Regions from separate parts of the Thioalkalivibrio sp. ALE9 genome, predicted to be linked through region 2. Evidence: predicted binding sites of a transcription regulator. Region 2 holds the regulator's gene; the other holds the start of a gene.

The links. Region 2 encodes FNR, which switches genes on or off when oxygen is low (the NO sensors DNR and NnrR bind a similar motif). Its sites were predicted from a motif close to TTGATNTANATCAA; they were not measured.
Region 1: hemN (oxygen-independent coproporphyrinogen III oxidase) is a predicted target of FNR. The motif match lies at 2,790-2,803, and genes of this name have one in related genera.

Annotation. Positions count from the first base shown of each region.
Region 1 covers NZ_KB898136.1:58,452-62,773, forward strand. Annotated here, with positions in the region: gene D106_RS0113070 (SDR family NAD(P)-dependent oxidoreductase) at 1-493, opposite strand, end outside; gene hpnE (hydroxysqualene dehydroxylase HpnE) at 490-1,836, opposite strand; gene hpnD (presqualene diphosphate synthase HpnD) at 1,841-2,701, opposite strand; gene hemN (oxygen-independent coproporphyrinogen III oxidase) at 2,881-4,269, shown strand.
Region 2 covers NZ_KB898122.1:157,087-161,408, forward strand. Annotated here, with positions in the region: gene D106_RS0100755 (carbamate kinase) at 1-31, shown strand, start outside; gene D106_RS0100760 (hypothetical protein) at 156-377, shown strand; gene D106_RS0100765 (DUF2058 domain-containing protein) at 418-987, opposite strand; gene D106_RS0100770 (DUF2390 domain-containing protein) at 1,085-1,576, opposite strand; gene fnr (fumarate/nitrate reduction transcriptional regulator Fnr) at 1,569-2,303, opposite strand; gene D106_RS0100780 (cyclopropane-fatty-acyl-phospholipid synthase family protein) at 2,583-3,821, shown strand; gene D106_RS0100785 (hypothetical protein) at 3,953-4,322, shown strand, end outside.

The DNA.
Region 1 (4,322 bases), on a different contig from region 2:
TGCGCGCGTTCTGGGTGGAGACCACCAGGCTTCCGGTCGGGCTGGCCTCCAGCAGGGGCAGCACAGCCTGGGTCAGGAAAAACGGGCCGTGCAGGTTGCTGTTGATGACCTTGAACCACAGCTCCGGGTCGTAGTTCTTCATCGGCATCAGGGCCCCGGCCCAGCCGGCGTTCAGCACCAGGCCGTCGAGGCGACCCAGCGAGTCACGGATGTTCTCCGCCAGGTCGCCGTAATCCTTGACCGTAGCCCCCTCGAGATTCAGCGGGTAGATCGCGGGCTGGGGCTGGCCGGCCTGTTCGATCCGGTCGTAGACCGCCTCCAGGCCCTTCAGGTCCTTGTCCAGCAGGACCACCGTGGCGCCGGCGGCGGCGCAGGCCTCGGCGACTGCCCGGCCGATGCCGTCGGCGGCGCCGGTGACGAGGATCACGCGCTGGTCAAAGGCGCCCGGTTCGGGACGGTAGGCGAGGAGGCGAGGGATATCGAGGTCGGTCAAGGATGGTCCTCCAGGAACAGGTGCGCCGATTCTAGTCCAGATTGTATGGCCGCTTCGAGCGTCGACGGCAGTGCGTGGGTCAGGTAATCCCCTGACAGGTAGCAGTCGGGCCAGGGCGTGCGGGGCGGTGGACGGTGCCGATCCAGATCGACCCTGGCGTCCACCGTCGCGCGGCGCTCGCAGACGCAGTGACCGGCTGCGGGCTCCCCCAGCTCGGGAAAGGTCCGTGCCAGCGAGCGGGCGACGGTGCGCCATCGGGCATCCGCCGTCAACGGTTCGAGGTCGTCGGCGGCCGAGATCACGACAGCCAGCCAGTGCGGGGCGCCCGCGACGTGCCGGGGGATCAGCCACTGGCCATGCTGGCCGAGCAGCCCCTGGAGAGGGGGCCGGTCCGTCAACCGCCGCGGGTAGCGCAGGTAGACGGTGCAGATGCTGCGTGCGCCCATGGCCTTGAGCCCCTGATGCGTGGCGCCCCATCGAGCGTCCGCTGGCAACAGGCTGGCGGTGGCGGTGGGCGTGGTGGCCAGGATCAGCGCGCGGGCGTTGCTGGTGTCGCCCTGGCGATCGTGCAGTCGATAAGGGGCATCCGGGCGTGTCGCGTCGCGCTGGATCATCGTGATGCGGCGGCCAAGGTCCACGCGCGCACCCCGGGCCCGAAGCTCGCGGATGGCGGCGTCGGGGAACACCTCGCCCAGGGGCCGCGCAGGGATCAGCAGGCGGGCGGCCTCCGGCCCGTGATTCAGGGCCCGTCGCAGCACGTTCTGGAAGATCCGCGCGGAGGCCAGGCGGGTCGGAGTGTTCATCACCGCCAGGCACAGGGGGTCCCACAGCCGCTCGATCAGGGCTTCCGGCTGGTGGCGGCGCTGCAGCCAGTCGAGTACCGGCAGGTCGTGTCGCAGGGGACGGTGCAGCAGGGCCGCTGCGCCGAACAGGGCGCGCAGCCGGATGCCGGTGGCGTGGCCGGGGAGGGAGCGATAGAGGGCCGTGGCCAGGGCCGGCAGCCGGGGCGAGCGGGGCTCGAGCGCGAAGGCCGGGGATGCTGGCCGGCGGTCGGGGTCGAACAATCGCAGGCCGAACGGCACGGCGTGAAAGGCCGAGTCGGGGTCGATACCGACCGCGCGGATCTGTTCCAGGGTCTGCTGGCAGGCCCCCACGAGGATGTGCTGGCCGTTGTCCAGTGGGGTGTGGTCCAGCTCGAGGCTGCGGGCGCGCCCGCCGGGGATCCGGCCGGCCTCGATCAGGTGTACGGGCTGTCCGGCGCGAGCCAGGGCAAGGGCTGCGGTCAGGCCGGCCCAGCCCGCGCCGACCACGGCGACAGGGTTCGCGGGAGGGCTGGAGGCCATGGCGTCAGGCCGCGCGGCGGCGATGCTCGCGTTTCAGGCGCCGGGCGGTGCGCCAGGCGATCCACAGCTTGCGGATCGGGGTCAGGCGTACGCGGTGTTCCAGAACACGGAAGCCGTCGTCCTCGATCTCGTCCAGCAGGGTGCGGTAGATCGCCGCCATGATCAGGCCCGGGCGCTGGGGATAGCGGTCGGCAGCGGGGAGGTGTTCCTCGGCACTGTCGTAGTAGCGCCGCGCCCGTTCGGCCTGTTCCGCGAACAGGGCGCGATGACGGTCATCGGTGATGTTGACCTGGAACTCCTCGGGTTTGACCCCGTGCTTGCGCAGCTCATCGAGCGGGATATAGACGCGGCCGCGCATGGCGTCCTCGTGGACGTCGCGCAGGATGTTGGTGAGCTGCAGGGCCATGCCGAGGTCGTGGGCGTACTTCAGGGTACGCCGGTCGCTGTAGCCGAAGATGTGGGCGGACAGGATGCCGACCACGCTGGCGGCGCGATAGCAGTACAGCGACAGGGTGGTGAAATCCGGGTAGCTGTCGTAGTCGAGATCCATCTGCATGCCGTCGATGATCTCGTCGAAATATTCGCGGCCCAGGTCGAAGGCGGCGATGTGGGGCTGCAGTGCCTGGGAGATGGGATGACGGGGTTCGCCCGCGAACAGGCGTTCGATCTCCTGGCGCCACCAGTCCAGCTTGGTCCGGGCGACGCTCTCCTCGCGGACCTCGTCGACGATGTCGTCCACTTCCCGGCAGAAGGCGTACAGCGCTGTGATGGCGCGGCGCCGGTCGGGCTCCAGAAAGCGAAAGGCGTAGTAGAAGCTGGAGCCGCTCTGTGCGGCCTTCTCCTCGCAATACTCGTCGGGGGACATGCGCTCTCGCGTGGCGGGTGTCGAACAGGGACGGGAAGGCTAGCACAGGCAGTGCGCGAGGCGGGAGATTGCCCCCGAAGGCGGATTGTTGACCTGTATCAAGCCCTCTACCGGGTCGTGGTCGTAGCCTGTGGCGATCCGATGCCGAAAATGGGCGGTACACGCTCGAGGGGGACCCGATGGAGCAGCGCCTGGTATTTGATCCGGAGATCCTGCGTCGCTATGACGTGAGCGGACCTCGCTACACGTCGTATCCCACGGCACCCCAGTTCCACGAGGGTTTCGACGACCGCGCGTATGCCGACGCGGCGCAGGCCACGAACGGGGCGGATCCGGCGCGTCCGCTGTCGCTGTACGTGCATATCCCATTCTGCGACACGGTCTGCTTCTATTGCGCCTGCAACAAGGTCATTACCGGCAACTACCAGCGGGCACAGCGCTATCTCGCGTATCTCGAACGCGAGGCCGAGCTGCAGGGCGAGCTGTTTGATGCGGAGCGCACGGTGGGGCAGTTGCACTTCGGCGGGGGCACGCCGACCTATCTCGGGGACGAGGATCTGCGCCTGGTGATGGCATTGCTCGGGCGCCACTTCCGCCTCGACGACAGTGCCGCGCGCGAATTCTCCATCGAGATCGACCCGCGCGCGGTGCGACCCGGGACGATACCGCTGCTGGGCGAACTGGGGTTCAACCGCATCAGCCTCGGGGTGCAGGACTTCGATCCGGATGTGCAGCGGGCGGTCAACCGCATCCAGCCCTTCGAGGTCACCGCGCGCGCCGTCGAGCAGGCCCGGGCCCATGGGTTCGAGTCCACCAACTTCGACCTGATCTACGGGCTTCCGCTGCAGACGGTGGAGACCTACACCCGCACCCTGGAACGTGCCCTCGAACTGCGCCCCGAACGCCTGGCGATCTACAACTACGCCCACCTGCCGCAGATGTTCAAGACGCAGCGCCAGATTCGCGAGGCGGACCTGCCCGATGCGGCCGAGAAGCTCGCGATCCTGGAGACGACCATCGAGCGGCTGACCGCGGCGGGCTACGTCTACATCGGGATGGATCACTTTGCCTTGCCGGACGACGAGCTGGCCGAGGCACAGCGAGCCGGGACGCTGCAGCGCAACTTCCAGGGCTATTCCACCCGTGCGGAGTATGACCTTGTGGCGCTGGGTCCCACGGCCATCGGGAAGGTCGGCGCGACCTACAGCCAGAACCTGCGCGAGCTGGATGCCTACTACGCCCCCCTGGATGCGGGCCGCCTCCCGGTCTTTCGGGGCCTGGAGCTGAGTGCCGACGACCGCCTGCGGCGCGACGTGATCAGCGAGCTGATGTGCCACTCGCGGATCGACTTTGCCGCGATCGAGGCGCGCCACGGGATCGTGTTCGGCGAGGTCTTCGCGGACGCACTGGGGCGTCTGGAGGGTATGCAGGCCGACGGTTTGGTGCGCATCGAGGCAGGGCGGCTGGATGTGCTGCCACGCGGCCGCCTGCTCCTGCGCAATGTGGCCATGGCCTTCGACGCCTATCTGGGCACCGAAGGTCAGCCGCGTTACAGCAAAGTGGTGTGACGGACTTGACGGCGATGCGGGGTCGCCGAAAGACTTGAGGGAGCACGACCGCC
Region 2 (4,322 bases):
GACCCGCATCCTGCCGGTCGGGACCGTCTGACAGCGAATCCGCAGCCAGGCGGGTCTCAAGGGCGTGTGCCAAGCCCGTGATCTTCACGCCGGCGCTTGCGCGCCGGGCCGCGGGCTTGCACGCTTTGACCTGAAAACACCCGAGAGCGATAGCGATGCGAGAGATTCAGCGAGCGACCCCCCTGGTGATCGGACTGACCGCCGTGGGCCTGCTGGCCCTGGGCTGTGGCAACGGCGCGCCGGAGGAGGAGTCGGTGGGTGCACCCCAGAGTCTGGGGGAGGGGGGACTAACCCCTCAGGATATGTCCAGTGACGAGGCCCGGCGTCCGCAGCAGTCCGGCATGCCGGCCGCGGACGTGAAGCGCACCACGGACTGACGGACCCGCGGGGGCGCCTGCCCATGCGTGCCCCTTGCCCTCACCACATCAGGTCATCGGGGACGACGTAATCCTTGTAGGGGTCGTCCGGGTCGGGCTCGGACGACGCATCATCCTCGGCCGGAATCACCAGCGGCCATTCCGGATCGCGCTCGCGGATGCGGTTCGCTGTCTCCCGCGGGATGACCCGGAAGCCCTTCTCCGGTCGGATATCCAGCCCCGCAATCGCGGCGCGCCCGTCGGCGAGGCGCTTTTGCAGATCCGCTGTCACCGGTAGGTGACGGATCTGCCCCCCCTGCTGAAAGTGATAGTCCAGCGCGGCATCGCCCGTGGGGATCGGCGCCAGGTGGGTGCTGACCAGCTCGCGGATCTGCGCGTGGCGGGCGCGGCGTTCGGCACGCTCCTGCTGTTCGCGGTTCTTCTGCCGCGAGCGTTCGGCCTGCTCGGCCTTGCGCGCCTCGGCCACGCCGGGCTCGGGGCCGGTCTTGCGGTCCTTCTTCTTTTTCGCGTTGCCCTTTTGCGCCTGATGCTTTTGCGCCTTGGCCTTGCGAACCTGTTTTTCGTCCACCAGCCCCGTCTTCAGGAGCTGGGTGCGCAGATCGTCGGACATGAATCCTGCCGTGTAGGGTCTGTATGCCGGGGAGGATAGCCGGAACCGCCAGCGCATGCAGCCGGCATGCCGCTACGTACGTCCCTGCGTGGACACGCTATTGAGAACACCCATCCGGAGTGTGTGGCGCGTCGCGGATCTCGGCCTCCGGCAATGCGGGGAACAGCGTGTGCAGTCGGCGCCGGTGGTTCACGGCGTGGGACCGGCTATCCGGCGTCGAGAGCTGGCGGGCCTGCGCGAGCAGTTGCAGGCCCGCCAGGCGCTCGCTCTGGAGTTCGAGCGCGAGTACCGCGCGGTAGAGCGTGTCGCGCTCGGGGGTGTGCAACTGGCGGCGCAGGGCGCGGATGCGTCCGGTGGCTGAGGTCTGCCAGCGGCGGGCGGTTTGCGCGAGCCGTTGCCACTGAGAGGTCGTCAGCGGTCGGGGGTACCACAGGGCGAACAGCGCCAGCATCACATCCACCCCGAAGTCCTCCTGCCAGCGCAGCAGGCGCGCGCGTGCATCGGGGTTGGCCCAGAGGGTTCCGGCGAAGCGCCAGAAGGCCTCGAAGTCCGTCGACGGCTCCTCCGGGGTGCCTCCGGATTCAGGCACTGCTCGCGGCGGAGGAGGTGAACGTCACCCCGGCGGTGTTCCGCAGACTCTCGGGCTCCAGGATCTCGAGGTCGCGGGTGTGCAGGCTGATTACGCCCTGGTTGCGCAGCTGGGTGAACAGTCGGCTGATGGTCTCCTGGGTCAGGCCCAGGTGGTTGGCGATGTCGGCGCGCGACATCGGCAGGTAGAACCGCTCGGGGGACAGGCCGCGAGTGCGCTGGCGTTCCGACAGCCCCACGAGGAATGTCGCCAGGCGCTGCTCGGCCGTGCGCTGGGCAAGCAGCGCATGCAGGCTTTCGTCCTGCGCGAGCTCCTGGCTCATCACGCTCATCATGTGCTGGCGGAACGTGGGCAGGCGCCCGGCGAGGTCGTCGACATGCCCGTAGGGCACGGCACAGACGCTGGTGGATTCCAGGGCCACGGCACTCACCGGGTGCTTGCCCGAATGGATCGCGTCCAGTCCCAGGAGGTCGCCGGCCAGGGCAAAGCCCGTGATCTGTTCAGTGCCGTCATCGGAGATCAGCACCGTCTTCAGCGCCCCCGTGCGGACCGCATACAGCGCGTCGAACTTGGCCCCCATGGTGAACAGGGCCGCGCCCTTGGCGATCGGCCGGCGCTGCTGGACGATCTCGTCGAGCTGCCAGAGCTCGTCCTGCGGCAGGCCGACCGGCAGGCAGAGCTGGCGCAGGGTGCAGTGCTGACAGGCTTGGGTGGGTCGTAGCGTCATGAGTGCAGGGTAGCCGTTTTTTCGGAATTGGGGAAAGGGATTTTCGGGGTCTGCCATCACGCTCGGGAATGCGCTACTGTCCCTGTGGAATGCAGGTGATTCGGGTCGGGGTTATTACGGGTCTCGAAGCGGCGCCGGCCGCCCACTTCACCGCGCGCGGCATCAGGCATGGACAACGCGAGATAACAATATTTAGACTCAGTTTACATTGGGTGGCGCGGCAACGGCCTGGAACCCACGCGTTGCGCACGGGCCGCCGAGACAAGGACAGGGGTCAAGATGATCGAGCGGTTACTCGAGCAATACATGCGCTACGGGACCTTTGTGCTGCGGCACCCGGATGGCCGCGAGCAGCGTTTCGGTAGCGGTACGCCGGAGATCGCGATGCAGCTGCATGACCGGGCGGCGCTGCGCAAGATCGGTCGCGATCCGGGGTTCCAGCTGGGCGAGACCTACATGAACGGCATGTGGTCGCCTGGCCCCGAGGGCCTGCAGGTGTTCCTGGATGTGGCTATGCGCAACTTCGCGCCGATGTTCCAGCAGCGTGTCAATCCGGCGGTGCGTATGCTCCGGGCGCTGATCGAGCAGGGCAACAAGGTGGCGCGCTGCTATCAGAACATCGCCCATCATTATGATGTCGACGAGTGGCTTTATCGCCAGTTCCTGGACGAGGGCATGTTCTACAGTTGTGCCTACTTCGAGCGGCCCGATATGACGCTGGAGGAAGCGCAGCAGGCCAAGTGCGCGATGCTGCGCAGGAAGCTGCGCCTGGAACCCGGCATGCGGGTCCTTGATATCGGTTGCGGCTGGGGCGGCCTGGCCTTCCATCTGGCCGAGCACGCGGACGTGCAGGTCGACGGCGTGACACTGTCCCGGGAGCAGCTGCGGGTGGCCCGGGAGGAGGCCGGGCGACGCGGGCTGGAGGACCGGGTGCGGTTTCTCTACCAGGACTACCGCGAGCACGAGGACCAGTACGACCGGATTGTCAGCGTCGGCATGTTCGAGCATGTCGGCACACCCAACTACGGTACGTTCTTCCAGCGGGTACACGACCTCCTGACGCCCGACGGCATCGCCGTGCTGCATACCATCGGGCGGCAGGAGCCGCCGGGCACCTCCAACCCGTGGCTCAGCAAGTACATCTTTCCGGGCGGGTACACCCCGGCGCTGTCCGAGGTGATGAGTGCGCTGGAACCCACCCCGCTGTACACCACGGATATCGAGTTCTGGCGGCTGCACTATGCCGAGACACTGGCCGAGTGGTACCGCCGATTCCAGAAGGTCCGGGCCGAGGCCGTGACGCGCTTCGACGAGCGCTTCTGCCGCATGTGGGAGTTCTATCTGGCCAGTTGCGAGGGGACCTTCCGCTGGTGGGGACAGGTGGTCTTCCACGTGCAGATGGCCAAGCAGCAGGACGCGGTGCCGCTTACGCGCGACTACCTCTATCGCGACGATGCCTCCGAGGTGGTCTCGATCCCGCCCGGCGAGGCCCAGGCACGGCGCAGCAACGCGGCCTGAGGGGTGGCCGAATGCGCCGGGAACGGCGCGAAAACGGGGCCCGGAGCGCGCGAACCGAACGTACTTTCCCTACACTAATGGGGACGTTGCGGCCATGCCGGCGGTGACCATCCATTCCGGAGCAGGGGCGCGTGTTCGGTCGCTTTCGTAAACGCAGGGAGGCACCGGGTCAGGAAGACCCGCAGGCCGTCGGGCCGTCGCAGGAGAACGTCCTGATCGAGGCGGCCGGCCGCAGCCGCATCACCGAGGTGGCGGCCACCGCGCGGCGCGTCCCCTGGTCGCTCAATTTCCTCCAGCTGCTGTGGGCGGCGGGACCGGTCACGTTCCTGGCCATGCAGGGCGGGTACTTTCTCGGTTTCGGGCATGCCGCCCCGGCACAGAACTTCATCTTCTTTGCCGTCTACACCCTGCTGTTCGGGGTGATCGGCCTGGTGGCGCGCTTTGTTGCCGATGCCACCCGCGGAAAACGCCAGGAACAGTCGCGCGAGCAGCTGCGCAACA